Regions from separate parts of the Clostridium sp. CM041 genome, predicted to be linked through region 1. Evidence: a T-box and tRNA genes for the amino acid it is inferred to sense, from the RefSeq annotation. Region 1 holds a T-box; the other holds one or more tRNA genes.
The links. A T-box is a leader RNA that pairs with one kind of tRNA and senses whether it is charged. The one in region 1 lies ahead of ileS (isoleucine--tRNA ligase), so its partner is inferred to be a tRNA-Ile.

Region 1 (16,710 bases):
AAGATTAGTACGTATAGCAAAATACCACCCCAAATTATTACTCATTTCATTTTATGATTCATAAGTCTATGTTGTGAGAACAATTTATAATATTGTTTAAGTATTTAGTTTTATATATTTAAAAATTGCTTATACCTCTTGTTAATTTAAAAAAACAAAAATGTGCAGGATGGAAAATACATTTTTCATCCTGCACATTTTTGTCTAAATGTTTTTATTTCTCATCCGAGAATACCTTCTTTATCTAAAACAATACTCTCTTCATCAAAAGGCGAAACAAATTCAAATCTGTCTGTTGACATTTTGCCTCCGCTTTTTTCAAGTAATTCTAAATCATCGTATTCGTCAATATTATATTCCTTTAAAACAGAGGTCATATCCTTTTCTCCTAGGCATGGTAGTCGCTTAACAAATGAACGAAATAATTCTTCGCTGAAATACTTTGAATTTACTATAGGAAAACACGGCAATGGAGAAAATCCATACGCTTCAGCCTTCTTAACACCCTCAATATCATATTTGAAATAATATTTTTCCGTTCCTTTACTTAATTCTCCTACTTTAAATGTTTCTTCTTGTTCATTTTTCCATATCATCCATATTACGTTCTTCACTTTGCTAGTCATTCCTCTCACCCTCTTATTAAAAATCATACTATTATCATACTCTGTTATTATACTTATTATAACTTAACTGGAATAATATGCAAACAAAAATTTCACTAAGTAAGGTTTTATGTTTTTTCTAATTATTTAATTTTTGTGATAATCTATCCATAACTACACTAGGATTTCTATAAAATTCACTGGCACGTATTTTATAAAACTCCCATCCAACCCTTTCAAGACACATTTGCATTTCATACTGCTTTTGCCAATTATAATTTTCATCTTGTGGCATTCCAATGCATTTAACTGCTATTTTTTTATAATGACCTCCAGTAATATCCAAAGATAAATCCGTTTCTACAACAAAGTCTATAGTATATTTTCCTACTTTAACCTTTGGTGTAATCTTATATCCACTTTCTTTTATGCATCTTTCTATGTGCTCCTCAAAATCATTTAATAATAAATATTGTTGTGATTTAATTTCTTCCTTAGGTTCATTCTCCTCAAGGCAATATTTTAATAGGGAGTATCTAACACATTTATTATTGAGGTTATCTAAATCCACTGAGTGAAATAGCCACATTTGATTCCTTGCACGGCTTGCCGCTACATTAAATCTTCTTATATCTGATCCCTTAGTTAAAGCTGTAAATTTAGCATTATTTGCAATAACCATCGATAGGAACATTACATCTCTCTCATCCCCTTGGAAGGAATAAGCATCTCCACATATAAGTCTTCTTTGCAGTATTTCCTCCATGCCAAGTGTCTCTACCAACATGCCCAGTATTAATTCAGCTTGAGCGTCCCCTAGTAACGATACAACTCCCATTGTCATGCCATTATACCTCTCGTCACTACAACACTCTACTATCTTATCTACAATGCTTTTTGCTTCGTTTGCGTTTATAGCCTTAGTTTCATCCCTACATCCCTGCGTAACTTTAGAGGTTACTATAAATGGGCCAACTATCTCTTTAGCGTCTATTCTTCTTAAAGGTATTATTTCGCCCGAATAGCACAATTCATTACTAAATCCTATTATCTCTGGCACACACCTAAAGTGCTCCTTTAATAATAGTCTATTTGGGAATACCCTTAGGGCTGTATTGTACAAGCTAGTTTTTAAATCAAACCATTCTGCATGTGGAATATCTTCTAAATATGTGCTTATTAAAGTTTCTACAGCGACATGGTCCTTTCCAATGGCTTCTGGACTTATTTGCTTTTCATCTCCTACAATAATTGCCTTCTTAGCCCTCATTAAAACTGTTATAGCTGATATATCACTTTGACTGCTCTCGTCCACAATTACCACATCGAATAAATTATCCGTAAGCTTTAAATTCTCCATGACCCTATTTATTGGCATAATCCATACAGGAATTACATCCTTACAATTTTCCATTTCCTTTTGTGCAATTTTCCTATACTTCACTGCCTGAGTTCCCGTGCCTTTTCCTATTCTTTTTATAGCTTCCATCCAAGTAAATAAGCTTCTTTTTTGAGCCTCAGTAGTACGCTCTATTTGATTGAACCAACTTTTTTTAGAAACAAGTTCTCTTATAATATATTTTTCTTTGATTTTTTCCTGGGCTATATTTTTCTCTAAAGCTTCCACATCAATCTCTTCTAATTTGCATAAAAAATCATTCCATTTTTTCCACTTCCATGCCTTTTCCCAATTTGAATCTTCTAAACCCTTCATGGCTTTTTTATTATCATTCGTGATATTTTCAAGTAATATAGGACAGCATTTTTCCATCTTTTTGCTTAATTGTGTTAATTCTAACACACTACTCGCTACTTGCATTAGGCTATCAATCCCCATATAAACAGAATGCAAACTATCAACGTCTCTTGTTTTTATAGCATTGTGTAACTTTTGCATGCACCCTACATTATTGAATGTTTTCTCTATCCCTTCCATTTCTAATTTTAATTTGTTATATTTATGTATAAGCCTTAAACTCTCAAATCCATTTTTCAGATATATATATGATTCTTTTTCATACCAATGTAACCTAATCGTCAGGTTTTTATCTGGTAAAAAATTAATTATATTATTTCTAAAGTCTTTGTCCCAGTTAATAATCGTTTCAATACCTCTAATGCCCCTCGCGACCTCACTTACATAGTTTAAGTTCGAATCATCTATTATCTTTGCCCCATACTCTTCTATTGTATTATTCCAAATATTTTTAAGTTCTCTTTCTAATAGCTGTAGCTTTATATATAAATTAACTACCCTTATTTGTTCACTATTATTTATAAGCTCATAATCCACCTTACAACCCGCGAATATATATTTAAACTTACCATGGAGTATTTTAAATACAATTCCCAGTTTGCCTTTTTCACTTATTGCTTTTGATACAACATCAAAGTCATTTTTAAATTTGTTTATATCAACATCAGTCGGTATTTCTAACTTGTGATCATTTAATTCTTGCTTAATTTCACTTATACTTCTTATATATTCATTACACTTATTAACTAATTGTTGCCAAAGACTTCGTGATTCGTTATTAGAATAATAATGAGTCATAACATTATTTAACCAGCTATTCTCAAACCCTTCTAGCCTTTCTATTGCATCATCTACAAGTTTTAGTAATCTTCTATTCCCATAATCTATAGACTTAACATTATTCCAGTCTTTAATGTTATTCTCATGAATATGTTGGTACTGTTCTAATTTAAATAATTCTAATATTTTATAACATAACTCATCTTCTTTAGGCAATATCGCTCTGTACTTATCTATGTTATTTATTTCATGCACTTGCTCTTTTGTAATTATACTTGATAATGTAACTAACTTAATAAATTCTTCATGACCTAAGGGATTTTGTTTATTAAAATCAACCTTATCTACTAACCAAGAATGAGCATCTTCATTATCTTTAACCCACTTAGCCATATGCATTAATGTGTATTTTTGCCCTTCATACTCTACCTTGTCGTTTTCTCTATCTTCAATGCATTTTAACCCTTCATATAATTTTTTTTGAGTTTCAATGCACTTACTAAGTTTATATTTTAAGAGTTTTATGTCTTTATGTAATTCTTTAGTGTCCATTGATAAATTTTCTGTTATTTTTCTAACAGACTCGTCCAATTCTTCTAGTGATTTCGTATCATTTCCCAATATACTTATACATAATGCCCTAACTTCTTCGGGGATTTTATTAGACAAAACCCTTAATGCTCTATCTGTTTGGCTTGTAACTAGCACCCTCTTGCCATGTGCCAAAAGATGGCATATTAAATTAGCTATAGAATGGCTTTTACCAGTACCTGGTGGTCCCTGTACAACAATCCCAAAGTTTTCAGCGAGCCTCTTAGTTATTTCCATTTGCTCCTGATTTGCAGGCAGAGGAAATAATACATCTTGTCCCACTTCCGTCCACTCATTAAGTTCCTCGATATCTTGCACCATATTTTCCTCTGAAACTAAAGCTTCTATAGTTTTAGGAATAGGAAATCCCGCTCTTATTTGCGTTAATACATCATTTAGTTCCATATTCCAAAGTCTTGTGTCAACCTTACGAAGTATGATGCATGGGGCATTGTAAAATTGCATGTTACTTTGAATCTTTATATCTGATTCGCAGCTTAGCTCCTCAATATAAAAATCCGACCTGTGAGCTTTTAAAAGCATAGCTATCTCTTCGAATATTTTCGAAGCCATTTCAATATTTCTCACATCCAAAGCCATATCTTTTGCTTTATTGCGAATGCTTAGTAAACTGTCTAAGTTTACTTCGAGGTATTCATTTAAAAATTCAAGCTCCACATTGGTTTGGTTATTATATGGTTTTAGGGTAAATATTTTTTTCATTGCGTCAAGTTTTATTTCCATTTTAGTCGTAAAAATAGGATGGACTACTTTTTTGCCCTCTTTTTCCCAAGTTAAAAGTCCATTTGACCAAATCACCTCTAAATCTTCACTGTTTTTTTCTAGTTTTAAATATGTTTTCTGAAACTGAGCGTATAATTTTCCTGCTCTCTCATCTATAGTTAACCAATAATCCTTATTTTCATCAACATTAAAAGTGCACCCACTAATATTTTGGAGTTCCTTTTGCCAATGTACATTTTCATATTCATTAATATTTCTTATAGTTTTTTGATTCATATTTTTTATACTTAGTAAATATGAAAATATTTTTTCTACTTTATTATTAATATTCAAAACTTTGTTACCTCCAACTTGTTAATTTGACATTTATAAAATCACCTAATTGTATATTCAAGGCTCATGAAAATAATGTAAAAAGTCTTATTAAAACTTATTTTGTTTTAATAAGACTTATATTTATTTACAGGAGTCTCTCTCCACTATTCTATACGGTAATACAAAATGTTTTTCCTCAACCTCTAAATTAGTTATAGCTTTTATAAGCATTCTCATACTTACAGATCCCATGTCATACATTGGTTGAGCCACTGTAGTCAATTTAGGATAGAATATTGAAGCTGAATAAATATCATCAAAGCCCATAACATCTATGTCCTCCGGAACTTTAATAGATTTATCTCTTAATGCATTTATTACTCCCATAGCAATTTCATCACTAGCACAGAATACTGCGTCTATTTGGACACCTTTATCTAATATCGCATTAATCCCCTTGTACCCATCTCTAGCCTTAACTCCGCCAAGATAAATTAGCTCTTTATCAAGTGTTATTCCCATTTCCTCAAGCCCTTTGATATAGCCCGTGTGCCTTTTAGCTAGCGCATTAGCTTTTTCTATATCAGTACCTACATATGCAATTTTCTTGTTGCCCTTATTTATCAAATATTTTACCGCATCAGCTGCTGCCCTTACATTATCAATAGTAACACTAGGTAATATTCCACCAGCATCTGTAGTTTCTACAAGAACCGTCGGCATTTCGAGCTCTCTTATTAAGCTTATAACATTATTCTCTATGGAATTACTCATGTATATAACTCCATCTATCATTTTCTCTTTAAGTATTCTTAAAGATTCCATTTCTTTATCTACGTCCAAATCCGCATTGCAAAGCATAATGTTGTATTTATAAATATTAGCTACATCCTCACAGCCTCTAACAATTTCAGGATAAAATTGATTTGATATATCCGGTATGATTATCCCTATAGTACTAGATTTTTGAGTTTTTAAGCTTCTTGCAACTATATTAGGCCTATACGACAATTTTTTAATAGCATCATTTACTTTTTTCTTAGTGTCTTCATTTACCACATCTATATCATTTAAAACTCTGGATACTGTGGCAATAGAAACTCCCGCTTCTCTTGCAACATCTTTTATTGACGCAGCCATATTTCTCAACTCCTACTATTTTCTTATCTTATCATTATACTGATAAAAGCCTGTCATTTCAAGTTATATATGAACTTGCTACTATTAGTATAGTTATAGTGTTCCCATTAAATCAAGTTTACAATGATATTTATAAATATATCTCATAAAGTGTACCCCCACATTATTATTACTAAAAAAGAAAGTATGTGCTTAATATCACATACTTTCTAAATCATTAATTACAATTTTTCTAAATCTAGTTTTAAATCTTCACCATTTATCTTAACCGTCGTATATTCTCTTTCACCATTATATACAACTTCTACAGATAAAGTATCCCGTTTGATTTGTTCCTCAAATCTCGAAATTACATTTTGAAGCATTTCATTTCCAGATACGTAAATTCTAATCTTATCAGCAACTTCAAAACCACTTTCTTTTCTCATGTTTTGAATCTTGCTTAAGATCTCACGTACGTTTCCTTCTTCTTTAAGTTCTTCGGTGATGTTAGTCATTAAGACTACTCCCATTTCACCTTCCCCAGCAAATGCATAGCCTTCAAGCCCTTGCATTGTAACAAGTAATCTCTCGCTATTGAGTTCTATTTCTGTTCCCGCTACATTTATAGTAACTATGCTCCCGTTATTTATAGTTTGAGCAAGCTCCATTTGGTTCATAGCTCCTATTGCTTTCTTAATTCCTGGTATTAGCTTACCATATGGCTTACCTAGCACAGGTAAATTTGGTTTAATTTCAAATTTAACATATTTAGAAATATCAGCTCCTAGCTCTACTTCTTTAATATTAAGTTCTTCTTTTACTATATCTCCATAATACTCTGGAAGAGATTTAGAACTAACTAGCATTTTAGAAAGCGGCTGTCTATTCTTTATATTAGCAGCATTTCGTGCACTTCTTCCTAATTTAACAGTCTTATAAGCCATATCCATTTCTTCTTCTAATACTTTATCCACTTGATCCTCTCTATATTCAGGCCATGCACATAAGTGAATACTTTCTGGTGCACTTTTGTCAAATGCAACTACTAAGTTTTGATATAACTCTTCTGTTATAAACGGTATAAACGGAGCAGATATTTTGGAAAAAGTTGTGATAACTCTATATAATGTCATATAAGCGCCTATCTTATCATCTGTAAGTGACTCTACCCAGTATCTTGCTCTATTGCGCCTTACATACCAATTAGAAAGTTCATCTACAAAACCTTCGAGTTCAAGAGCACCTTGAGTTATTCTATAATTCGTCAAATGGTCATCTATATTCTTAACTAATGTGTTTAGTTTTGACATCATCCATTTGTCCATAATATTCTCAGATTCAAAGCGATCATATTTAGTTGGGTCAAAATTATCTATTTCAGCATATAGAATATAGAATGAATATACATTCCAAAGGGTTCCTATGAACTTCCTTTGTGCCTCAATTACCGCGCCTTCATAAAATCTTGAAGGTAACCATGGCGCACTAGCAGTATAAAAGTACCATCTTAGAGCATCTGCTCCTTGATTTTCTAGCACTGTAAATGGACTTAGCACATTCCCTTTATGCTTAGACATTTTAATTCCGTTTTTATCTAATACATGCCCTAGTACAATACAGTTTTCAAATGGGTTTGTATCAAATACAGCTGTAGATACCGCAAGTAACGTATAGAACCATCCTCTTGTTTGGTCTACTGCTTCTGAAATAAATTGAGCTGGGAAATTAGCTTCAAATAGTTCTTTATTTTCAAATGGATAGTGATGTTGCGCAAATGGCATTGATCCTGAGTCAAACCAACAATCTATAACTTCTTCTACTCTAGTCATAGATTTGCTACATTTTGGACATTTTAAATTTATCTTATCTATAAATGGTTTATGAAGCTCTATTCCTCCTGGCACATCTATTCCCTTTTCATTAAGTTCTGCTATACTTCCTATAAGTTCGCGATGACCGCATTCACATTCCCAAATTGGAAGTGGAGTCCCCCAATATCTAGATCTACTTATACTCCAATCTATAACGCCTTCAAGGAATTTACCCATTCTTCCCGTCCTTACGTTATCTGGCATCCAATTAATTTTATTATTATTATCTATAAGTTTGTCCCTTACTGAAGACATTCTTACAAACCAACTTTCTCTTGGATAATATAAAAGTGGTGTATCACATCTCCAACAGTGTGGGTATGAGTGTTCAAATTTCTCTGCTTTATATAAAACATTGTTTTCTTTTAAGTATTCTAATATCTTAGCATCAGCCTCTTTAACAAAAATGCCCTTCCATGGAGCAACGCAATCTACAAATTTTCCTTCTAGATCAACTAAATTAATAAGTGGTAAATCATATTTTTTACCAAGCAAATTATCATCTTCACCATAAGCCGGAGCAATATGGACTATCCCTGTACCATCTGAGAGCGTTACAAAATCTCCGTGTACTACATAGAATGCTTTTTCTTTTGGAGTATAGAAATTAAACATTTGCTCATATTCAAGACCTATTAGAGCTTCTCCTTTAAATTCACGTACTACCTCATACTCTCCCTCGAGTCTACTTAATAAATCTCTCGAAAGTATTAAAGTCTCACCTTCCTCAATTACCTCAACATAATCATATTTTTTGTTTACTGCAAGCGCTACATTACTTGGAAGTGTCCAAGGAGTTGTAGTCCAAACAAGTATAAATTTTTCTTCACCCTTAACTTTGAATTTTACATATGCTGACATCTCTTTTACATCCTTATATCCTTGAGCCACTTCATGAGATGATAAAGATGTTCCACATCTTGGACAATAAGGCATTACTTTATGACCTTTGTATAATAGATCCTTATCCCACATTTGCTTTAATGCCCACCAAACTGATTCAATATAATCATTATGATAAGTTACATATGGCTTCTCCATATCTACCCAGTATCCTACCCTATCCGACATTTCCTCCCACAAATTCACATAATTAAAAACACTGTCCTTACATTCTTTTACAAACTTTTCCACACCATAAGATTCTATTCCAGCTTTACCATTAATTCCAAGTTTTTTTTCTATTTCAAGTTCTACCGGTAACCCGTGAGTATCCCACCCAGCTTTTCTAAGAACATTATACCCCTTCATTACCTTATATCTTGGAATTAAATCCTTCATAACTCTTGTTAAAACATGACCGATATGTGGTTTTCCATTAGCCGTTGGTGGACCATCATAAAAAGTAAAGGCCTCTCCTTCCTCATTTAAATCAAAATTCTTTTGAATAATATCTTTTTCCTTCCAAAGCTTAAGCACATCTTTTTCTATATCCATAAAACTTTTTGAAGCATCATTTTTCTTATACATAATAAAACTCCTTTCCCTATTTCATTTAATAATTACTATTTGTATGCGGGGAACTTTCCTTCTGAAATGTCGTTAAATCATCACCTGCGGTACTACAATATTTTAAAATATAAAAAAACCCCACCCTAAATAGGACGAAGTTAAATTCGTTATGCCACCTATAATAAATATAAATTCAAGTACAATAATACTTTATTCTTTAACGCAGAAATACGGATAAGCTTACTAAACATTCAGCTCTCAGCTCCTAGGTGATTTTCTCTAAACCTTCACTATGGGTTCTCAGCCTGGCCCATTCTCTGTAAGTTACTTGCTTAAATACTTTTCCTAATCAAAGCTTTTTATTAGTCATAATCAATAATTACTATGAACTTCTTATCATTATATTATAATGAATTTTTATTGTCAATTTCTTTTTAAATTCTCTTGTATTTACCATAAAAAAAAGAGGTCTATATCTAAAAAATAAAATTTGTGTTATAACTCCTATATGTCAATATTTTGGAAATACTATTCTGCCAAACCTTCAATAACACTTTGATTATTTAAATATCACCTTTTCATAGATGTATGTGATATAATACTAGTTAAAAATAAACTTTGATATGATTTGAATTTATAAATGAATTTTTATTTAAAACAACTTGCAAATAAGCACCATTATTTCATGATTAATTGTATTTTATGATGTTTTCTTATTGACATACTTGCATTTTCATAATAAAATCATTTTATTTACAAATAAATTTTTGTTGTATTTTTTAAAAAAGCTCACTACTTCTATATGTTGTAGTCCTGTTACAGGCAATTCAAGTATTCTGCTAAGATCATGATTCTATTTCTAAAAATGTTAATCAAGTCACTTTAGTGGCTTTTAAGCAATTTATATACTTTAAAGGAGGAATATTATTTTGAAAAAATTAATTTATGTAATTCCTAAAGAAAAGCATTCTGAAAAAGAAATTAAAGAAACTTTACTTGCTCACTCTGAGGTGAAATTCGTCTCACTAGTTGGTATTGACTTATCCGGTAATGACACTGACGAGAGAATTCCGATGAAAATATTCTTAAATGATATTAGCGGTTTCGCGGACGGCGCTATTCAAACTGATGGTTCATCTGTAGTATTGCCAGGTATTGCTACTCTAAACAATGCTAAATTAGACATGCTGGCAGATTTTGACTGTAATTGGTACGTTGACTACAATTATGAAAACATTGACCCTGAAACATCATTACCTATAGGTACATTAAAAATCCCATGTATATTATTACATGATAATCTCCCAGTAGATTCAAGATCAATCTTAAAAAGATCCGTCGAATGCTTTAAAACAACCCTCCTTAATTTATTCAAAGAATATCCATCATCTTTAACCTCTTTTAATTTTGAATATAAAGATATTGATGAGCTAATGCTCACTTCTGCTACTGAGTTAGAATTTTGGGTAAAAACACCTAATGATAAAGCTGATATAGAAGAACTATCTACTTCGCAGGTACTAAAAGAGCAATATTGGAGTAAAACTAAAGGAAATGTTCGAACAGCTCTCGAGCAAACACTTCTTTTAATGGAAGAGTATGGTTTCGAACCTGAAATGGGCCATAAAGAAGTTGGTGGGGTAAAAGCTCAAATAGGTGAAGCTGGTACTCTAACACATATTATGGAACAACTTGAATTAGATTGGAAGTTTTCAAATGCTCTTCAATGTGCAGATAATGAGCTATTTATCAGAAATTTAGTAAAGGAAACCTTCAGACTTAACGGTCTAGATGTTAATTTTTTAGCAAAACCTGTACATGATGTGGCTGGAAGCGGTGAACATATTCATGTCGGAGTCGCTGTAAAGTTAAAAAACGGAAAGAGAGTTAACTTATTCAATTCAAATAAAAAACATTTTTTAAGCACTTTAGGTTATGCTTCCGTGATGGGCGTACTTAAAAATTATGAAGTAATAAATCCATTTGTTTCTTCAACAAATGATTCTTTAAGAAGATTAAAAGTTGGTTTTGAAGCTCCTATTTGCATAGTAACTTCACTTGGTCACAGTGTAGATATTCCATCGAGAAACAGATCTATACTTTTAGCCTTAATAAGAGACCTTGATAATCCACTTGCTACAAGATTTGAACTTAGGTCTCCATGTCCACATACTAATGCCTATTTAGCTTTATCTACCATGTATATGACAATGCTCGATGGAATTGTATATGCCATAGAAAACAATAAATCTGAAGATGACCTTTTGAAAGAATTATCTAAAGCACCAGGAGACGACAGCGATTATTTAGAAAAAGATAGAGCTTATAGAAGTGAAGAAGATGTATTCGAATTCTATACAGAAGATGAGCGCGCAAAATATTTTGGAAAAGCACCTAAAACTGTTTATGAAAATGTTCGTACATTAGAAGAATATCCTGAAAAACTTAAGGTTCTTACGACTTCCAATGTATTTACTACTAGCATAATAAATAGTTTTAAAATGGCAATAACCAGTAGATGGGTTACTGAAATAAATAATAGGTTATTAAATAATTATGCAGAAGAGATTCGAAAATCTGAAATGATTCACACTGCTGAAAAAGCTTTAGATTTAGATTTAGCAAATTGGCAAAAAATTAATGATCTTAGACATTCTCTTATGAAGGATACTTATTCTAAGAAAAGCCTATTTACTAAAATAAAAGAAGCTTCTAACCTTGAAAACTATGAAGAACTTTCATCATTACAAATACAATTAGATGCACAAATGGAAGAGCTTAGACTTTATTATTCTAACTATAAAAAGAATTTATTAGATATTTGATAAAAATCAAAATTATATATCGTGAGTCATGAAATGACCGTATAAAAGGTTCTATTTCTACACAATATATTAATTTTAAAGGCATTTCAGAAGGAAAGTCTCCCACTTCCATAAGTGGGAGTTACATACCATAACAAAGAGAAACCATTTAACAAAAGGAGAATTTACATGAAAATAACTTGGTTAGGTCATTCATGCTTTCTTTTGGAAGATTCAAAAGGTGTGAAGCTTTTAACAGATCCATTTGACAATACTTTAGGGTATGATATTTATAAAGGTAGTCCAGATATTGTAACTATAAGTCATCAACATTTTGATCATAATTATATTAAAGAGCTAAATGGCAACTATAAAATCATAGATAAAATCGGTATGTCCACTTCACATGATATATCTATAAAAGGCACCCCTTCTTATCACGACAAAAATAAAGGTGCAAAACGGGGTGATAATATAATATTCACCTTCAGAATGGATGGGTACTCCTTATGTCATTTAGGAGATCTAGGCCACACTCTTTCAAATGATGATATGTCCTCCCTTGGAGATGTAGATATATTGTTTATCCCAGTAGGTGGTAATTATACAATTGATGGCAAGGAAGCGTCGGAAGTTACTAAAAAAATGAACCCCAAAATAGTTATACCTATGCACTATAAAACTTCACGACTATCTCTTCCATTGGAGGGAGTAGAAACATATCTTATGCATATGAAAAACGCCTCAAAAATAGATAGTAATACTTTAGTGATCAATGATGAAATAAAAGAATCCATGTCTGTCAAAATATTAAGCTATATTTAGAAGAAGAGCCCACCATTTTTAAATAAGTGGTGGGCTTTCCTTTTTTATTTCACATTCGATCAAATTATTAATAATGAATTTTATATTTGCTTATTCCATAATACAATTTGACTTTCTAAAATACTTTTTTGAACATCAATGATTCTCTGATTAGATGATCCAATATACTTACTAGCGCCTTCCTTTAATTCTTTATCAAATTTGCCATCAACAAGTACGTCAATACAGCTTAGTAGTCTTAGTTTGTCACTATCTCCGCTATGTATTAGTTCTTCGAAAGTGTATCCACTATAACACCAAATATTTAATCCCTGGCCCTTTAATTTCTCTGATAATTTCGATAAAGCTACCGCACTCTCAAAAGGTTCTCCTCCTGAAAAGGTAACCCCTTTTATTATAGGCATGTTCTTCTTTATTTTTTGTGCAATATCATCTATTGAAATGTAATCCCCATAATTAAAATCTTGCATAAACTCATTTTGGCAACTTTCACAGTTATGCATGCATCCAGACACAAAAATTACAGACCTAAGTCCATCTCCATTAACTAATGAATTATCTAGAAACCCGCCTATTTGAAGTTTCATTCACTCCACCACCCTTTATAAAATAATCACATGAAAATGATGGGCAATTGTTTAATACAATTGCCCATCATTTTCATCGTACTTAGCGATTTTTAATATGTAGATACATGACCCGCAGTATGAGATATTCTATCTGCTCTCTCTGCTGTCTTCCCATAACCAAATCTCTCATCCAAACTTAAGTAACCTGTTACCCTTGAAATCCCTTGTATATTACTACTTCCACATTTGCTACATTTATGTGCTCCATTATGGAGATATGTTCCACAGTCTTTACAATATCTAATATGGAAATTTATGCCCATATAACTAATGTTTGTTTGCTTATATGCATAATCTAATATGTCCATTATAATCTCTTCTGTTGGATAATCGTCAAGTTCTATATAACTAATATGTCCACCATTGCATAATTTATGATAAGGCGCCTCGATATCTATTTTTTCCTTAATTGATATTGGATACCCTACTGGAATATGATAACTATTTGTATAATATTCTTTGTCAGTAACCCCCGGTATTTCACCAAACACAGCTTTGTCTTGAAGTATAAATCTACCACTTAATCCTTCAGCCGGCGTAGCATAAGCACTCCAATTAAGCTTAGTTTCATCTATTAGCTTGTCAGTATAATTCCTTATATAAGATATTATTTCAACTCCTAATTTTCTGGAGTCTGCGCATTCTCCATGATGTTTTCCAGTTAGCGACGCTACCGTTTCTGCAAGCCCTATAAAACCAATACCCCATGATCCATTTTTTAAAATAGGTTCTATGGAATCCTCAGGTAATAACCCTTCACTACCTACCATAAGACCTTGCCCTGCTACAAAAGGTAGATCCTTAACTCTTAATTTTTTCAGAACATCATATCTATGCATAAGTGCTTCTCTAGAAAGTTCTAACTTACTATCAAGTAATTTATAGAACTTATCTACCTCTCCCTTCGCTAATATACCAAGTCTAGGGAGATTTAAAGTTACTGGAGCAATATTTCCTCTCCCTTTCGTTCCTGCCTCTCCATTTGCATTAGAACAAATATAAGTACGGCATCCCATAGTAGCCGGAGTAATCCCTTGATCATAGTAGAATTTATTAAAATCAGCATCCAAGTTCATAAAGGTAGGATTCATTCTCCTACTAGCAACTCGACAAGCAAGCTTATATAAGTAGTGATATGGGTCAGTCTTTTCTCTATTGACCCCTTTTTTAACTCTAAAAATTATGTTTGGGAATACAGGTTGTTCCCCTTTTCCAAGTCCTTTTTCGTATTCAATTAAAAATATTTCACATACGAGTGCTGCATCTTTAGATTCCGGTACTCCAATATTCATCGAACTAAAAGGCACTTGTGATCCAGCTCTGCTGTGCATTGTGTTTAGGTTATATACTATTCCCTGCATAGATTGTTCTACAGCTCTTCTTAATTTACGTTCCGCAAATTCGCAAATTTTGTGCTCTTCTACACCAAGTTCTCTAATTTCTTGTCTAATTTCTTGCCTTGTATATTCTATGAATGCCGCCATGTCATTGTCAAAATCTGGATGTGATTGACCTCCAAACATATCATTCTGCGTTGATTGAAGTAAAATGCATGAAAGCTCTGCTGCAGACTCTATCCTTTTTGCTTTTCTTATATATCCGTATCCTGTATTAAACCCTCTTTCTAAAACTTCTCTTGTTGGTATATGCAAACAATTTACAGTTAAATTATAGCTATCTAGATCATGGTAATATACGTCACCATTTTCATGTGCTTTTGACAAATGCTTAGGCATCATAGATAAATTATGCCATTTGTTAGATTCGCTAGCAATTCTAAGTAACTTAGAACTAAAGTTATTACCCACATTAGCATTATCTCTATCTGTCTCTACTCCTATTTTTTCTATAGCTTTCATAAGGTCTGATTTTATTTCTCTAATCTTGTTACGTTCGCGTCTGTAATTAGAAAAAGCTACTCCAATAGCCTTATGACCATTTTCTAAAAGTGTACCTTCAACAATATTCTGTATTTCTTCAACAGTTAGTTGCTGTTTCTCCAAACACTCAATTTTTTCTATGACCTTTTGAGTTAGCTCTATAACTTCACTTTCTTTTAAATTAAAAGCGATCTCATCCATCGCTCCCTTTATGGCATTTGTAATTTTAATTGAATCGAATTGAACCTCTCGTCCATCTCTTTTGACAACATGTAGCATATTTTGACCCCTCCGAACACAGTATCTTTTACTTTGCTTATTATACTCTAGTAAAAAATTTATATCAATTTCTAAATTAACTTCTATCATATAATACAGCCAATTAATTTTTAGTTACCTCGATATCCTTTGATTTTTTATAGTTATCGCCTTATTAACATAATTAGTTAACCTATCCACTCAGTTTTGATAATATCTTCTTGATGAAAACTTTAAAAATAAAATAGTATAAAAAACATATTGAAAGCCAAACTATATATATAATTTAAATTAAAACCTATTATAAATAATAAAGTGTTGTAGGTGAATATATTTTTATAAATAGATATAATATTATAATATATGTTGTATTTAGATACATTTTAGTAAAAAAATAGTATAAATACATATATAATATTATTATTTTCAAAAAACTATTTAAAAATTCACCAAAGTGTAGTATCATAATAGTTATGTTACAAATGTTACAAATTTTTTTATTCAGGAGGAAAGTTATATGAAAACAGGTACAGTTAAATGGTTTAATTCAGAAAAAGGGTTTGGTTTCTTATCCGTAGAAGGAGAAGAGGATGTATTCGTACATTTTTCAGCTATTCAAGGAGACGGATATAAATCTTTAGAAGAAGGACAACAAGTTCAATTCGAAATAACTACTGGCGCTAGAGGCCCTCAAGCTTCAAACGTTACTAGATTATAATTCAAAATCTAATCTATAATATAAATTAATTATAGAAAAAACACCTATCATTTTGTGATAGGTGTTTCTTAGTTTTTTGATAATATAAACCATACTTTCTCGCACGCAATTCCATTCATTTCATATTATCCATAAAAACATTATCACTTTCATGAATATAATAGTGTTCTTTGCTAAAACTATAATAAATATAGTTTATATATTATGAAAGGATGGTTTTATAATGTTCGGTAAAATAATAGATATGAGCAATACTGATGCTTTTATAAATTTTTTAAATGGAACTAGTATAAACGTAAGTGTTTCCCGCTTACCTAAAAATTCAAAAATAGGAGATACTATTGATTTAAATATTGATGC
Region 2 (16,710 bases), 440 kb from region 1:
TGTCTAATGCATTCCCTTAACCCTTTTTCAACAGCAGGTATATACTGTCTTGGAACCGTTCCACCAACCACTGCATCAATAAATTCTAAATCATCTGCACCGTCTATTCTAGGCTCAAATTTAATCTTTACATCACCATACTGGCCATGCCCTCCAGATTGCTTTTTATGTTTTCCTTGGACATCAGAAGTTTTTTTAATTGTTTCTCTATAAGCAATCTTTGGAATTTCTAATGATACTTCAACTCCAAATTTATTTTTCAATTTACTAACTATAACCTCCAAGTGGGTAGATCCTAATCCTGAGATTATAGTTTGTGCATTTTCCGTGCTCCTAGATATTGAGAATGTGGGATCTTCTTCTAACAATTTTGTTAATCCATTAGATATTTTATCTTCATCACCTTTTGATTTAGTTACAATAGCTCTTGAAAAAACTGGTTGTGGGAACTCCATAGTATCAAACATTATTAGTTTCGCTCTATCACAAAGAGTATCTCCAGTAGTCGTGCATTGAAGTTTTGCAACTGCACCTATATCCCCTGCTTCAATTTCTCGAGTTTGAAATTGTTGTTTTCCTTTTAAAAAATACATAGCACCTATTTTTTCTTCTTTATTTTTATTAGTATTATATACTATTGTGTCACTTTTAGCTTTTCCAGTAATAACACGGAACATAGATAATTTACCTACAAAAGGATCTGCAATAGTTTTAAATACTAATGCTGAGAATTGACCCATATCATCAATTTTGACTTGCGTATATTTATTGTTTTTCATATCCTTTGCAATGTACATAGTTGTTTCAATTGGAGAAGGGAAGCATTCAACGATATCTTCTAGCAATGTATTCATTCCTATACCAAGTAAAGCAGATCCACACATTATAGGTGTAATTTCTCCCATAGAAGCTCCTTTTATAAGACCTTGATATATTTCTTCTTCACTTATAGAACCCTCATTGAAATATTTTTCTAATAGAACTTCATCTGTTTCAGCAACGGCTTCCATAACCATCTGTTTACACTCATCTACTTTACCTATTAATTCTTCTGGAATATCACTATCTTCCATTTCCTGTGTTTTGGGATTAAATATTTGAGCCCTTCTAGATATGATATTTATTACGCCGTTAAAATTTTCTTCACTACCTATAGGATACTGAATTGGCACTGCAGATATTCCAAACTTTTCTTTTATCTGCTGCAAAGCAACTTGAAAATTACTATTTTCCCTATCTAGCTTATTAATAAAAAATGCTCTAGGTAGCTTATGGTCATTGATATATTCCCAAGCCTTCTCAGTTCCAACTTCTATACCTGATACCCCGCAAACAGTTATCATTGCCATATCTACAGCTCTTAGCCCCTCAATCATTTCTCCTTCATAATCAAAATATCCAGGCATATCTACTAAATTTAATTTTATATTTTCCCATTCACTTAAAGCCACCGACGTAGAAATAGATGTTTTTCTTTTCTTCTCTTCAATATCGTAATCACTAATTGTAGTACCATCATTAACTTTTCCGAATCTATCTATAGCTTTAGTGTAATATAATATTGATTCCATTAATGTGGTTTTTCCTGAACCACTATGCCCAACAATTCCTATATTTCTTAGATTTTTGCTTATATATTCTTTCATATACGATACCTCCTAGCTTTTCGTTAGATATATATTCATATATTCTACCTTTAAATAAAAAGCCTTTGTATATAGCTGAATTTTATAATTATTACTTTCTAAAAAAGATAAAAGTATCAATAAAATAAATTTATTGATACTTAATTATATATTTAAACTAAATATAAGTTATTACTAAAGCTCATATCTATTTTTTAAAATTTGTATATTATTTATTTAATTTTTCAAAAAATAAAAAAAAGCTAATAATTAGCTTTATATACTTTAAATAAAAATGGCTCCGCGAAAAGGATTTGAACCTTCAACCTATCGGTTAACAGCCGAGTGCTCCACCGTTGAGCTATCGCGGAACATTACCTAGCGACAACCTACTCTTCCACAAGGTCACCCCTGCAGTACCATCGGCGCATTGAAGCTTAACCTTCGTGTTCGGTATGGGAACGGGTGTTACCTTCATGCCATAATCACTAGATTGAGAAAATAAATATTCTCTCAAAATTGCACAGTGAATTAAGCTTCTTCCTTTGTCAGAAGCTTAGTTTCTTTCTTACGAAAAAAATAGTTCCTGCGGAAGAATTATCGCGTTATTTCTAATTATATATTTAGGTCAAGCCCTCGACTTATTAGTATTAGTCAGCTGAACATGTTACCATGCTTACACCTCTAACCTATCAACCTGGTGGTCTTCCAGGAGTCTTACTAACTTGTGTTAAAAACACGCGTTATGGGAAATCTCATCTCAGGGTGGGCTTCACGCTTAGATGCTTTCAGCGTTTATCCCTTCCAAACATAGCTACCCAGCGATGCCACTGGCGTGACAACTGGTGCACCAGAGGTTTGTCCATCCCGGTCCTCTCGTACTAAGGACAGCTCCCTTCAAATTTCCTACGCCCGCGACGGATAGGGACCGAACTGTCTCACGACGTTCTGAACCCAGCTCGCGTGCCGCTTTAATGGGCGAACAGCCCAACCCTTGGGACCTACTTCAGCCCCAGGATGCGACGAGCCGACATCGAGGTGCCAAACCTCCCCGTCGATGTGGACTCTTGGGGGAGATCAGCCTGTTATCCCCGAGGTAGCTTTTATCCGTTGAGCGATGGCCCTCCCACGAGGTACCACCGGATCACTAAGCCCGACTTTCGTCCCTGCTCCACTTGTAAGTGTCGCAGTCAGGCTCCCTTCTGCCTTTGCACTCTTCGCGCGATTTCCAACCGCGCTGAGGGAACCTTTGGGCGCCTCCGTTACTTTTTTGGAGGCGACCGCCCCAGTCAAACTGCCCACCTAACAATGTCCTGTGACCAGATTCATGGCCTCCAGTTAGAACCTCAGTACTGTCAGGGTGGTATCCCAAGGATGACTCCACACAGGCTGACGCCCATGTTTCTCAGTCTCCCACCTATCCTGTACAGACAATACCGAAATTCAATGCTAAGCTACAGTAAAGCTCTACGGGGTCTTTCCGTCCAATCGCGGGTAGCAAGCATCTTCACTTGCACTACAATTTCGCCGGATGTGTTGTTGAGACAGTGCCCAAATCATTACGCCATTCGTGCGGGTCGGAACTTACCCGACAAGGAATTTCGCTACCTTAGGACCGTTATAGTTACGGCCGCCGTTTACTGGGGCTTAAGTTCATAGCCTCGCTTGCGCTAACTAATCCCCTTAACCTTCCAGCACCGGGCAGGCGTCAGCCCCTATACATCAGCTTTCGCTTTAGCAGAGACCTGTGTTTTTGCTAAACAGTTGCTTGGGCCTATTCTCTGCGACCTACTTTCGTAGGCACCCCTTCTCCCGAAGTTACGGGGTCAATTTGCCGAGTTCCTTAACAACAATTCTTCCGATGGTCTTAGGATTCTCTCCTCACCTACCTGTGTCGGTTTGCGGTACGGGCACCAATATCCTCGATAGAGACTTTTCTTGGCAGCGTGGAATCAGATACTTCAGGAATAAATTCCCTTCCCCATCACATCTCAGCGTTAAGAGCAAACGGATTTGCCTGCTTGCTCCGCCTAAATGCTTAGACACACATCCAATAGTGTGCACATCTTATCCTCCTGCGTCATCCCATTTCTAATAACGTCCATTGGTGGTATCGGAATATCAACCGATTGTCCATCACCTACGCCTTTCGGCCTCGGCTTAGGTCCCGACTAACCCTGAGAGGACGAGCCTTCCTCAGGAAACCTTAGGTTTTCGACCGTTAAGATTCTCACTTAACTCTCGCTACTCATGCCAACATTCTCACTTCTGTACCGTCCACCACTCCTTACGGTATGACTTCAGCCAGTACAGAAAGCTCCTCTACCGCGTACACAATTGTGTACACCCATAGCTTCGGTGGTAAGTTTTAGCCCCGGACATCTTCGGCGCAGGATCTCTTGACTAGTGAGCTATTACGCACTCTTTAAATGAGTGGCTGCTTCTGAGCCAACATCCTAGTTGTCTTAGAAATCCCACATCCTTTTCCACTTAACTTACACTTTGGGACCTTAGCTGATGGTCTGGGCTGTTTCCCTTTTGACTACGGATCTTATCATTCGCAGTCTGACTGCCGAAATAAAAGTATATGGCATTCGGAGTTTGATAGGGTTCAGTAACTGTTGTCAGCCCCTAGCCCATTCAGTGCTCTACCTCCATTACTCAATTAATCGACGCTAGCCCTAAAGCTATTTCGAGGAGAACCAGCTATCTCCGAGTTCGATTGGAATTTCTCCGCTATCCACAGCTCATCCCATGGTTTTTCAACACCAACGTGGTTCGGACCTCCACGGAATTTTACTTCCGCTTCATCCTGGCCATGGATAGGTCACCCGGTTTCGGGTCTACGACATGCAACTATGCGCCCTATTCAGACTTGGTTTCCCTTCGGCTCCGTACCTTAAGTACTTAACCTTGCTACATATCGTAACTCGTTGGCTCGTTCTACAAAAAGCACGCCGTCACACATATAAAGTGCTTCGACCGGTTGTAGGCACACGGTTTCAGGTTCTATTTCACTCCCCTTCCGGGGTTCTTTTCACCTTTCCCTCACGGTACTTCTTCACTATCGGTCACTAGGTAGTATTTAGCCTTGGGAGGTGGTCCTCCCAGCTTCCCACAAGGTTTCACGTGTCTCGTGGTACTCTGGATTAGATCTGACTGTTTTTCCTTTTCATTTACAGGCCTATTACCTTCTGCGGAGCAGCTTTCCAGCTATCTTCAATTAAGGAATTGCAGTATTTATGATCTATCCTCAACCCCCAGGTCAAAGACCTGGGTTTGGGCTCTTTCCCTTTCGCTCGCCGCTACTTAGGAAATCGATATTTCTTTCTCTTCCTCCGGGTACTTAGATGTTTCAGTTCCCCGGGTCTACCTCTGCATACCTATTTATTCAGTATGCAGTACATAGTTGTTACTATGTGGGTTCCCCCATTCGGAAATCTTTGGATCACAGGCTATTTGCGCCTACCCAAAGCTTATCGCAGCTTAACGCGTCCTTCTTCGGCTCCTAGTGCCAAGGCATTCGCCATGCGCCCTTTGTAGCTTGACCTTGATTCTGTCTATTTACATAGACGATTATATTAATTTTGCGAAATTGTATTAAATCAATTTATAAACTACTCGCGTAGCTTTAATTTTTTTAAAACAACTTTTTTCACTGTGCAATTTTCAAAGAACATTTTAGAAAAACTATTCATTATCTAACTCCTAAGAGTTAGATAAAATTAGTCTCTCAAAATTAAACAGAGAACTAGGTACGATTAATTACAATAGATATTTTTGAAGAACAAATTAATATTCTTCTATTGCATCGACCGAAGTCAATACATCTACTCCCTAGAAAGGAGGTGATCCAGCCGCAGGTTCTCCTACGGCTACCTTGTTACGACTTCACCCCAATCATCAATCCCACCTTCGGCCGCTGGCTCCTTACGGTTACCTCACGGACTTCGGGTGTTACCAACTCTCATGGTGTGACGGGCGGTGTGTACAAGGCCCGGGAACGTATTCACCGCGACATGCTGATTCGCGATTACTAGCAACTCCGGCTTCATGTAGGCGAGTTGCAGCCTACAATCCGAACTGGGATGAGTTTTTGAGTTTGGCTCCACCTTGCGGTCTTGCATCTCTTTGTACTCACCATTGTAGCACGTGTGTAGCCCTAGACATAAGGGGCATGATGATTTGACGTCATCCCCACCTTCCTCCCGGTTAACCCGGGCAGTCTCACTAGAGTGCTCAACTTAATGGTAGCAACTAATGATAAGGGTTGCGCTCGTTGCGGGACTTAACCCAACATCTCACGACACGAGCTGACGACAACCATGCACCACCTGTCACCCTGTCCCGAAGGACTTCGCCCATCTCTGGGTTATGCAGGGGATGTCAAGTCTAGGTAAGGTTCTTCGCGTTGCTTCGAATTAAACCACATGCTCCGCTGCTTGTGCGGGCCCCCGTCAATTCCTTTGAGTTTTAATCTTGCGATCGTACTCCCCAGGCGGAATACTTAATGTGTTAACGGCGGCACCGAGGTTCGACCCCCGACACCTAGTATTCATCGTTTACGGCGTGGACTACCAGGGTATCTAATCCTGTTTGCTCCCCACGCTTTCATGCCTCAGCGTCAGTTACAGTCCAGTAAGTCGCCTTCGCCACTGGTGTTCTTCCTAATCTCTACGCATTTCACCGCTACACTAGGAATTCCACTTACCTCTCCTGCACTCTAGACACCCAGTTTCAAATGCAGCACCCAAGTTAAGCTCGGGTATTTCACATCTGACTTAAATGTCCGCCTACGCATCCTTTACGCCCAGTAAATCCGGACAACGCTTGCCACCTACGTATTACCGCGGCTGCTGGCACGTAGTTAGCCGTGGCTTCCTCCTCTGGTACCGTCATTATCGTCCCAGAAGACAGAACTTTACAACCCGAAGGCCTTCATCATTCACGCGGCGTTGCTGCGTCAGGGTTTCCCCCATTGCGCAATATTCCCCACTGCTGCCTCCCGTAGGAGTCTGGACCGTGTCTCAGTTCCAATGTGGCCGATCACCCTCTCAGGTCGGCTACGCATCGTCGCCTTGGTGAGCCGTTACCTCACCAACTAGCTAATGCGCCGCGGGTCCATCTCAAAGTGGAATTTTCTAAAAGAAAAATCCTTTGATGTTTCGATCATGCGACCAAAACATATTATGCGGTATTAATCTCCCTTTCGGGAGGCTATTCCCCTCTTTGAGGCAGGTTACCCACGTGTTACTCACCCGTCCGCCGCTAATCCACCCCGAAAGGTTTCATCGCTCGACTTGCATGTGTTAGGCACGCCGCCAGCGTTCGTCCTGAGCCAGGATCAAACTCTCAATTTAAAAGTTTACACTTTTTTAGTTGAAATGATTAATCTGCGACAACTGTTAAGTTGATTCGCAAGCTCATTACATACTTTTAGTCTTACGACTAAATTTTACTTTATACTAAAGTAATTAACTGGTTTAACGAAATATTATTTCGCTATCTTTACCTATTTCTCTGTTTAATTTTCAAAGACCAACTTGCTTTGTCATCATGTGACGACTTCTACTATTCTACTAGGTATTTCTTGTTTTGTCAACAACTTTTTAAAAATTATTTTCATTTGAAAATATATTAAATAGTTATCAATAGTTAGATTATCTTGCCACTTGTTTGTGACGACAAGGAGTATTCTATCATAATAATAAAGTTGTATATTTATTTTTTTTGTTATATATTCACGTTATTCTCGATTTCCTCATTGTTTCATTATAATCCTTTGTTTTATATGTATTGACACGCATGGTCAAGTATATAAGAAATTGTTTGTATTTAAGCATTTAATTCATTTATTTATAAACGTTATTAAGAATTTTTATATTTAGAATTACTAACAACATTAATAATCCACTTAAATCATCTCCTGCGGAGCTGCAATCTTGGAATAAAATCAACCGCTGCACAGGAGATGATTTAACCCAGTTTTTTTACTAACAACTTATTTATCTCCACAAAAAAAACAGCCCATATTGGACTGTTCTTTGGTGGAGATAAAGGGAATCGAACCCTTGACCCCCTGCGTGCAAGGCAGGTGCTCTCCCAGCTGAGCTATATCCCCACATATGGTGGACCTTCAGGGACTCGAACCCCGGACCGACCGGTTATGAGCCGGTAGCTCTAACCAGCTGAGCTAAAGATCCATGTTTACCTGGCGACAACCTACTCTTCCACAAGGTCACCCCTGCAGTACCATCGGCGCATTGAAGCTTAACCTTCGTGTTCGGTATGGGAACGGGTGTTACCTTCATGCCATAATCACCAGATTTATTAATATCCGTCATATGTTATTATATTTAAAAAAATGGCTCCGCGAAAAGGATTTGAACCTTCAACCTATCGGTTAACAGCCGAGTGCTCCACCGTTGAGCTATCGCGGAACATTACCTAGCGACAACCTACTCTTCCACAAGGTCACCCCTGCAGTACCATCGGCGCATTGAAGCTTAACCTTCGTGTTCGGTATGGGAACGGGTGTTACCTTCATGCCATAATCACTAGATTGAGAAAATAAATATTCTCTCAAAATTGCACAGTGAATTAAGCTTCTTCCTTTGTCAGAAGCTTAGTTTCTTTCTTACGAAAAAAATAGTTCCTGCGGAAGAATTATCGCGTTATTTCTAATTATATATTTAGGTCAAGCCCTCGACTTATTAGTATTAGTCAGCTGAACATGTTACCATGCTTACACCTCTAACCTATCAACCTGGTGGTCTTCCAGGAGTCTTACTAACTTGTGTTAAAAACACGCGTTATGGGAAATCTCATCTCAGGGTGGGCTTCACGCTTAGATGCTTTCAGCGTTTATCCCTTCCAAACATAGCTACCCAGCGATGCCACTGGCGTGACAACTGGTGCACCAGAGGTTTGTCCATCCCGGTCCTCTCGTACTAAGGACAGCTCCCTTCAAATTTCCTACGCCCGCGACGGATAGGGACCGAACTGTCTCACGACGTTCTGAACCCAGCTCGCGTGCCGCTTTAATGGGCGAACAGCCCAACCCTTGGGACCTACTTCAGCCCCAGGATGCGACGAGCCGACATCGAGGTGCCAAACCTCCCCGTCGATGTGGACTCTTGGGGGAGATCAGCCTGTTATCCCCGAGGTAGCTTTTATCCGTTGAGCGATGGCCCTCCCACGAGGTACCACCGGATCACTAAGCCCGACTTTCGTCCCTGCTCCACTTGTAAGTGTCGCAGTCAGGCTCCCTTCTGCCTTTGCACTCTTCGCGCGATTTCCAACCGCGCTGAGGGAACCTTTGGGCGCCTCCGTTACTTTTTTGGAGGCGACCGCCCCAGTCAAACTGCCCACCTAACAATGTCCTGTGACCAGATTCATGGCCTCCAGTTAGAACCTCAGTACTGTCAGGGTGGTATCCCAAGGATGACTCCACACAGGCTGACGCCCATGTTTCTCAGTCTCCCACCTATCCTGTACAGACAATACCGAAATTCAATGCTAAGCTACAGTAAAGCTCTACGGGGTCTTTCCGTCCAATCGCGGGTAGCAAGCATCTTCACTTGCACTACAATTTCGCCGGATGTGTTGTTGAGACAGTGCCCAAATCATTACGCCATTCGTGCGGGTCGGAACTTACCCGACAAGGAATTTCGCTACCTTAGGACCGTTATAGTTACGGCCGCCGTTTACTGGGGCTTAAGTTCATAGCCTCGCTTGCGCTAACTAATCCCCTTAACCTTCCAGCACCGGGCAGGCGTCAGCCCCTATACATCAGCTTTCGCTTTAGCAGAGACCTGTGTTTTTGCTAAACAGTTGCTTGGGCCTATTCTCTGCGACCTACTTTCGTAGGCACCCCTTCTCCCGAAGTTACGGGGTCAATTTGCCGAGTTCCTTAACAACAATTCTTCCGATGGTCTTAGGATTCTCTCCTCACCTACCTGTGTCGGTTTGCGGTACGGGCACCAATATCCTCGATAGAGACTTTTCTTGGCAGCGTGGAATCAGATACTTCGGGAATAAATTCCCTTCCCCATCACATCTCAGCGTTAAGAGCAAACGGATTTGCCTGTCTGCTCCGCCTAAATGCTTAGACACACATCCAATAGTGTGCACATCTTATCCTCCTGCGTCATCCCATTTCTAATAACGTCCATTGGTGGTATCGGAATATCAACCGATTGTCCATCACCTACGCCTTTCGGCCTCGGCTTAGGTCCCGACTAACCCTGAGAGGACGAGCCTTCCTCAGGAAACCTTAGGTTTTCGACCGTTAAGATTCTCACTTAACTCTCGCTACTCATGCCAACATTCTCACTTCTGTACCGTCCACCACTCCTTACGGTATGACTTCAGCCAGTACAGAAAGCTCCTCTACCGCGTACACAATTGTGTACACCCATAGCTTCGGTGGTAAGTTTTAGCCCCGGACATCTTCGGCGCAGGATCTCTTGACTAGTGAGCTATTACGCACTCTTTAAATGAGTGGCTGCTTCTGAGCCAACATCCTAGTTGTCTTAGAAATCCCACATCCTTTTCCACTTAACTTACACTTTGGGACCTTAGCTGATGGTCTGGGCTGTTTCCCTTTTGACTACGGATCTTATCATTCGCAGTCTGACTGCCGAAATAAAAGTATATGGCATTCGGAGTTTGATAGGGTTCAGTAACTGTTGTCAGCCCCTAGCCCATTCAGTGCTCTACCTCCATTACTCAATTAATCGACGCTAGCCCTAAAGCTATTTCGAGGAGAACCAGCTATCTCCGAGTTCGATTGGAATTTCTCCGCTATCCACAGCTCATCCCATGGTTTTTCAACACCAACGTGGTTCGGACCTCCACGGAATTTTACTTCCGCTTCATCCTGGCCATGGATAGGTCACCCGGTTTCGGGTCTACGACATGCAACTATGCGCCCTATTCAGACTTGGTTTCCCTTCGGCTCCGTACCTTAAGTACTTAACCTTGCTACATATCGTAACTCGTTGGCTCGTTCTACAAAAAGCACGCCGTCACACATATAAAGTGCTTCGACCGGTTGTAGGCACACGGTTTCAGGTTCTATTTCACTCCCCTTCCGGGGTTCTTTTCACCTTTCCCTCACGGTACTTCTTCACTATCGGTCACTAGGTAGTATTTAGCCTTGGGAGGTGGTCCTCCCAGCTTCCCACAAGGTTTCACGTGTCTCGTGGTACTCTGGATTAGATCTGACTGTTTTTCCTTTTCATTTACAGGCCTATTACCTTCTGCGGAGCAGCTTTCCAGCTATCTTCAATTAAGGAATTGCAGTATTTATGATCTATCCTCAACCCCCAGGTCAAAGACCTGGGTTTGGGCTCTTTCCCTTTCGCTCGCCGCTACTTAGGAAATCGATATTTCTTTCTCTTCCTCCGGGTACTTAGATGTTTCAGTTCCCCGGGTCTACCTCTGCATACCTATTTATTCAGTATGCAGTACATAGTTGTTACTATGTGGGTTCCCCCATTCGGAAATCTTTGGATCACAGGCTATTTGCGCCTACCCAAAGCTTATCGCAGCTTAACGCGTCCTTCTTCGGCTCCTAGTGCCAAGGCATTCGCCATGCGCCCTTTGTAGCTTGACCTTGATTCTGTCTATTTACATAGACGGTTATATTAATTTTGCGAAATTGTATTAAATCAATTTATAAACTACTTGCGTAGCTTTAATTTTTTTAAAACAACTTTTTTCACTGTGCAATTTTCAAAGAACATAAATGGTGGGCCTAAATGGACTCGAACCATCGACCTCACGCTTATCAGGCGTGCGCTCTAACCAGCTGAGCTATAGGCCCATTTAATGGTGGAGATAAAGAGAATCGAACTCTTGACCCCCTGCGTGCAAGGCAGGTGCTCTCCCAGCTGAGCTATACCCCCATTAGAAAAACTATTCATCAGTTAACTCCTAAGAGTTAACTGAAATTAGTCTCTCAAAATTAAACAGAGAATTAGGTACGATTAATTACAATAGATATTTTTGAAGAACAAATTAATATTCTTCTATTGCATCGACCGAAGTCAATACATCTACTCCCTAGAAAGGAGGTGATCCAGCCGCAGGTTCTCCTACGGCTACCTTGTTACGACTTCACCCCAATCATCAATCCCACCTTCGGCCGCTGGCTCCTTACGGTTACCTCACGGACTTCGGGTGTTACCAACTCTCATGGTGTGACGGGCGGTGTGTACAAGGCCCGGGAACGTATTCACCGCGACATGCTGATTCGCGATTACTAGCAACTCCGGCTTCATGTAGGCGAGTTGCAGCCTACAATCCGAACTGGGATGAGTTTTTGAGTTTGGCTCCACCTTGCGGTCTTGCATCTCTTTGTACTCACCATTGTAGCACGTGTGTAGCCCTAGACATAAGGGGCATGATGATTTGACGTCATCCCCACCTTCCTCCCGGTTAACCCGGGCAGTCTCACTAGAGTGCTCAACTTAATGGTAGCAACTAATGATAAGGGTTGCGCTCGTTGCGGGACTTAACCCAACATCTCACGACACGAGCTGACGACAACCATGCACCACCTGTCACCCTGTCCCGAAGGACTTCGCCCATCTCTGGGTTATGCAGGGGATGTCAAGTCTAGGTAAGGTTCTTCGCGTTGCTTCGAATTAAACCACATGCTCCGCTGCTTGTGCGGGCCCCCGTCAATTCCTTTGAGTTTTAATCTTGCGATCGTACTCCCCAGGCGGAATACTTAATGTGTTAACGGCGGCACCGAGGTTCGACCCCCGACACCTAGTATTCATCGTTTACGGCGTGGACTACCAGGGTATCTAATCCTGTTTGCTCCCCACGCTTTCATGCCTCAGCGTCAGTTACAGTCCAGTAAGTCGCCTTCGCCACTGGTGTTCTTCCTAATCTCTACGCATTTCACCGCTACACTAGGAATTCCACTTACCTCTCCTGCACTCTAGACACCCAGTTTCAAATGCAGCACCCAAGTTAAGCTCGGGTATTTCACATCTGACTTAAATGTCCGCCTACGCATCCTTTACGCCCAGTAAATCCGGACAACGCTTGCCACCTACGTATTACCGCGGCTGCTGGCACGTAGTTAGCCGTGGCTTCCTCCTCTGGTACCGTCATTATCGTCCCAGAAGACAGAACTTTACAACCCGAAGGCCTTCATCATTCACGCGGCGTTGCTGCGTCAGGGTTTCCCCCATTGCGCAATATTCCCCACTGCTGCCTCCCGTAGGAGTCTGGACCGTGTCTCAGTTCCAATGTGGCCGATCACCCTCTCAGGTCGGCTACGCATCGTCGCCTTGGTGAGCCGTTACCTCACCAACTAGCTAATGCGCCGCGGGTCCATCTCAAAGTGGAATTTTCTAAAAGAAAAATCCTTTGATGTTTCGATCATGCGACCAAAACATATTATGCGGTATTAATCTCCCTTTCGGGAGGCTATTCCCCTCTTTGAGGCAGGTTACCCACGTGTTACTCACCCGTCCGCCGCTAATCCACCCCGAAAGGTTTCATCGCTCGACTTGCATGTGTTAGGCACGCCGCCAGCGTTCGTCCTGAGCCAGGATCAAACTCTCAATTTAAAAGTTTACACTTTTTTAGTTGAAATGATTAATCTGCGACAACTGTTAAGTCGTTTAATCAACAATTAAGTTGATTCGCAAGCTCATTACATACTTTTTAGTCTTACGACTAATTTTACTTTATACTAAAGTAATTAACTGGTTTAACGAAATATTATTTCGCTATCTTTACCTATTTCTCTGTTTAATTTTCAAAGACCAACTTGCTTTGTCATCATGTGATGACTTTTACTATTATAATTCTTTTTTTCATCATTGTCAACTACTTTAAAAAATATTTGATAATGAATTTTTCTTTCATCACTGTGCACTTAAAGTTAATTTATAACTGTATGTTCCAGCGACAATTAATATAATATCATATGTATAACTAACCATTTGTTTATAATCCTCTATTATATCAATCTATTTCCATATATATGTTTATATGTTCCATATAATCCGTTTTACTCATAATGATACGCTCGGACCATTTGTTACGCATTTAGCACACCTACAGACTATAAAAATAAATATCGTAGGTTTATTAAAAACCACTTAAATCATCCCCCTCAGTGCTGTACTACTATAATTCCCTTATTAATAAAATAAAAACCCCAGTAAAAATAATCTTTTTTTTACCAGAGCTCCTATTTAATGAACCTGAAAATGTCTTTTATTATAATGTCATTACTATTTCCTTATATTTATTACCTCTTACTTCAAAATTTTGAAACATATCAAAACTTGCACATGCCGGTGACAACGTCACTATATCACCAGGTTTAGCAACTAATTTAGCTGTAAAAATTGCTTCATTAAAATTTTCAGCAAGTATAATCTGCAAAGGTATTTTATTTTCTTTAGACATACGCTCAAAAACTTCTTTTATTTTATATTTAGTGTCACCTACTAATATTAGTGTTTTAATATTTGTGTAGCCTTCTTCTGCTAAAGGTTCAAAAGGTATTTTTTTATCATATCCTCCTGCAATTAGTATAACAGGCTTTCCAAAAGCTTTGAGACTTGCTATAGTTCTAGTTGGCGTAGACGCTATTGAATCATTGTAATATTTAACTCCTTCTACCTCCCTCACGAATTCGCCCCTATGAGGTACGCCCATAAAAGTGGTAGCCACTTCTCTCATGCTCGCAGCTGTTGCTTCATCTTGAGTTGCACAAAAGGCAGTTAATAGGTTTTGCACATTATGCATCCCTTTTAGCTTTACTTCCTCAAGATTACATACTACCTTGTTCATAATGAATAATTTATCATTTTGAAAATATGCACCATCTTCTAGTTTCTCGCATACACTAAAATACTTAACTTTTCCCTTAACCTCTTTTCTTAATTCATAAGTTAACGCGTTATCCTTATTTAATACAATCAGATCACCGTCACGTTGATATTTAAACACATTTTTCTTTGCATTTATATATTCCTCCATATCCTTATGAATATCTAGATGATTCACACTCAGATTTGTTACTACTGCTACATCTGTAGAAACCGTCATAGTCATAAGCTGAAAGCTCGACAATTCCAATACTACTTTATCCTCTTTGGTTATTTCTTCAATATTTGCGAACAGTGGTGTACCAATATTGCCTCCAACCCAAGTTTTATATCCTTCTTTTTTTAATATATTATATATTATTGTAGTTGTAGTTGTTTTTCCATCACTACCAGTTACGCCGTAAGTTTTAGCCGGGCAATATTTTATGAACTCTTCCATTTCGGAAGTTATATATGTTCCTTCTTTTTTTGCTTTCAAAAGAGCAGGGTTATCTACTCTCATAGATGGTGTTTTAAAAATAACATCAAACCCCGTTAGATCATCTAAGTAATCTTCCCCTAATACCAGCTTCACGCCCTCTTCTTCGAAATCTATTGCTACCTGTCCCAGTAAACTATAAGTTTTTTTATCAAAAGCTGTAACAACTGCCTTAAGCTTTACTAGAAAATGTATTAAAGGAATATTGCTAACTCCTATACCTACAACTCCAACTTTTTTTCCTTTTATAAATTCCTTAAATTCATTGAAATCCTTTTTCATATAACCCTCCATGTAATCTCCATATACTTTATATTATATTATTTATTTTACAAATTTATTTTATAATTTTTTAGATTTATTCTATAAAAAAACAACGCATAGTATAACCACAGCCTACTCAAGCCTCATTATATACTACACGCCATTCTCTAAACCAAACTAACTATTACAATTTAAAATTTAAAATTGTAGTTTTTCTTCTATAAAATCTTCTAAATCGTCTATACTTACTCTTATTTGACCCATTGTATCTCTGTCTCTAATTGTTACAGTGTTATCTTTTAACGTATCAAAATCTACAGTTATGCAGTATGGAGTTCCTATTTCGTCTTCTCTTCTATACCTTTTTCCTATACTTCCGGTTTCATCGTAGTCTACGTTAAATCTTTTGCCTAGCATAGCAAAAACTTCGAGCGATTTCTCTGATAATTTTTTACTTAAAGGTAGAATAGCCGCCTTAAATGGTGCAAGTGCTGGATGTAAATGAAGCACTGTTCTTACGTCTCCGCCTTCAAGTTCTTCTTCATCATATGCATTAACTAAGAATGCAAGAACAACTCTATCTGCACCCAGAGAAGGTTCTATACAATACGGTACATATTTTTCATTAGTAATAGGATCTAGATAACTTAAATCATTCCCTGAATGTTCCATATGTTTCTTTAAGTCATAATCAGTTCTATCAGCAACGCCCCATAATTCACCCCATCCAAAAGGAAACAAGAATTCTATGTCACAAGTAGCATTACTATAAAAAGATAATTCCTCTTCTCCATGGTCTCTAAATCTTAAATTTTCCTTTTCCATTCCCAAATTATACAAAAAATTAGCACAATACTCTTTCCAATATGCAAACCATTCTAAATCTGTACCCGGTTTACAGAAAAATTCCAATTCCATTTGCTCAAATTCCCTAGTTCTAAAAATAAAATTCCCTGGTGTTATTTCATTCCTGAAAGCCTTCCCTACTTGGCCTATTCCAAATGGAACTTTTTTTCTTGAAGCTCTTTGAACATTTTTAAAGTTTACAAAGATACCCTGAGCCGTTTCTGGTCTTAAATATATTTCTGATTTTCCATCTTCTGTTATTCCCTGGGAAGTCTTAAACATTAAATTAAATTTTCTAATATCAGTAAAGTCTTTCTTTCCACATTTAGGACATACTATTTCATTTTTTGCTATATATTCTTTTAACTCTTCATTTGACCATCCATCAGCAGTAGCTACTTCTACTCCCTGATTTGTCATATGGTCTTCCACTAACTTATCCGCTCTAAATCTAGCTTTGCAATCTTTGCAATCCATTAGCGGATCTGAAAATCCTCCAACGTGGCCCGTCGCAACCCATACCTCTGGGTTCATAAGTATAGCGCAGTCTACGCCTACATTATATGGACTTTCTTGAACAAATTTTTTCCACCAAGCTTTTTTAACATTGTTTTTAAATTCAACTCCCAGA

Region 2: it has a tRNA-Ile gene. The T-box ahead of ileS (isoleucine--tRNA ligase) is inferred to sense a tRNA for this amino acid. The anticodon was not compared.

The regions. Positions count from the first base shown of each region.
Region 1 covers NZ_CM143648.1:2,182,487-2,199,196, forward strand. Annotated here, with positions in the region: gene ACWJJT_RS10200 (mannose-1-phosphate guanylyltransferase) at 1-20, opposite strand, end outside; gene ACWJJT_RS10205 (hypothetical protein) at 222-626, opposite strand; gene ACWJJT_RS10210 (AAA domain-containing protein) at 745-4,809, opposite strand; gene ACWJJT_RS10215 (LacI family DNA-binding transcriptional regulator) at 4,933-5,931, opposite strand; gene ileS (isoleucine--tRNA ligase) at 6,153-9,254, opposite strand; T-box leader at 9,382-9,598, opposite strand; gene ACWJJT_RS10225 (type I glutamate--ammonia ligase) at 10,163-12,061, shown strand; gene ACWJJT_RS10230 (MBL fold metallo-hydrolase) at 12,230-12,865, shown strand; gene nrdG (anaerobic ribonucleoside-triphosphate reductase activating protein) at 12,946-13,452, opposite strand; gene nrdD (anaerobic ribonucleoside-triphosphate reductase) at 13,545-15,653, opposite strand; gene ACWJJT_RS10245 (cold-shock protein) at 16,150-16,350, shown strand; gene ACWJJT_RS10250 (hypothetical protein) at 16,574-16,710, shown strand, end outside.
Region 2 covers NZ_CM143648.1:2,624,421-2,641,130, reverse strand. Annotated here, with positions in the region: gene fusA (elongation factor G) at 1-1,646, opposite strand, end outside; tRNA gene ACWJJT_RS12435 (tRNA-Asn) at 1,922-1,996, opposite strand; rRNA gene rrf (5S ribosomal RNA) at 2,002-2,118, opposite strand; rRNA gene ACWJJT_RS12425 (23S ribosomal RNA) at 2,250-5,175, opposite strand; rRNA gene ACWJJT_RS12420 (16S ribosomal RNA) at 5,467-6,985, opposite strand; tRNA gene ACWJJT_RS12415 (tRNA-Ala) at 7,671-7,746, opposite strand; tRNA gene ACWJJT_RS12410 (tRNA-Ile) at 7,752-7,828, opposite strand; rRNA gene rrf (5S ribosomal RNA) at 7,835-7,951, opposite strand; tRNA gene ACWJJT_RS12400 (tRNA-Asn) at 7,991-8,065, opposite strand; rRNA gene rrf (5S ribosomal RNA) at 8,071-8,187, opposite strand; rRNA gene ACWJJT_RS12390 (23S ribosomal RNA) at 8,319-11,244, opposite strand; tRNA gene ACWJJT_RS12385 (tRNA-Ile) at 11,378-11,454, opposite strand; tRNA gene ACWJJT_RS12380 (tRNA-Ala) at 11,461-11,536, opposite strand; rRNA gene ACWJJT_RS12375 (16S ribosomal RNA) at 11,698-13,216, opposite strand; gene murD (UDP-N-acetylmuramoyl-L-alanine--D-glutamate ligase) at 13,875-15,251, opposite strand; gene ACWJJT_RS12365 (glycine--tRNA ligase) at 15,432-16,710, opposite strand, start outside.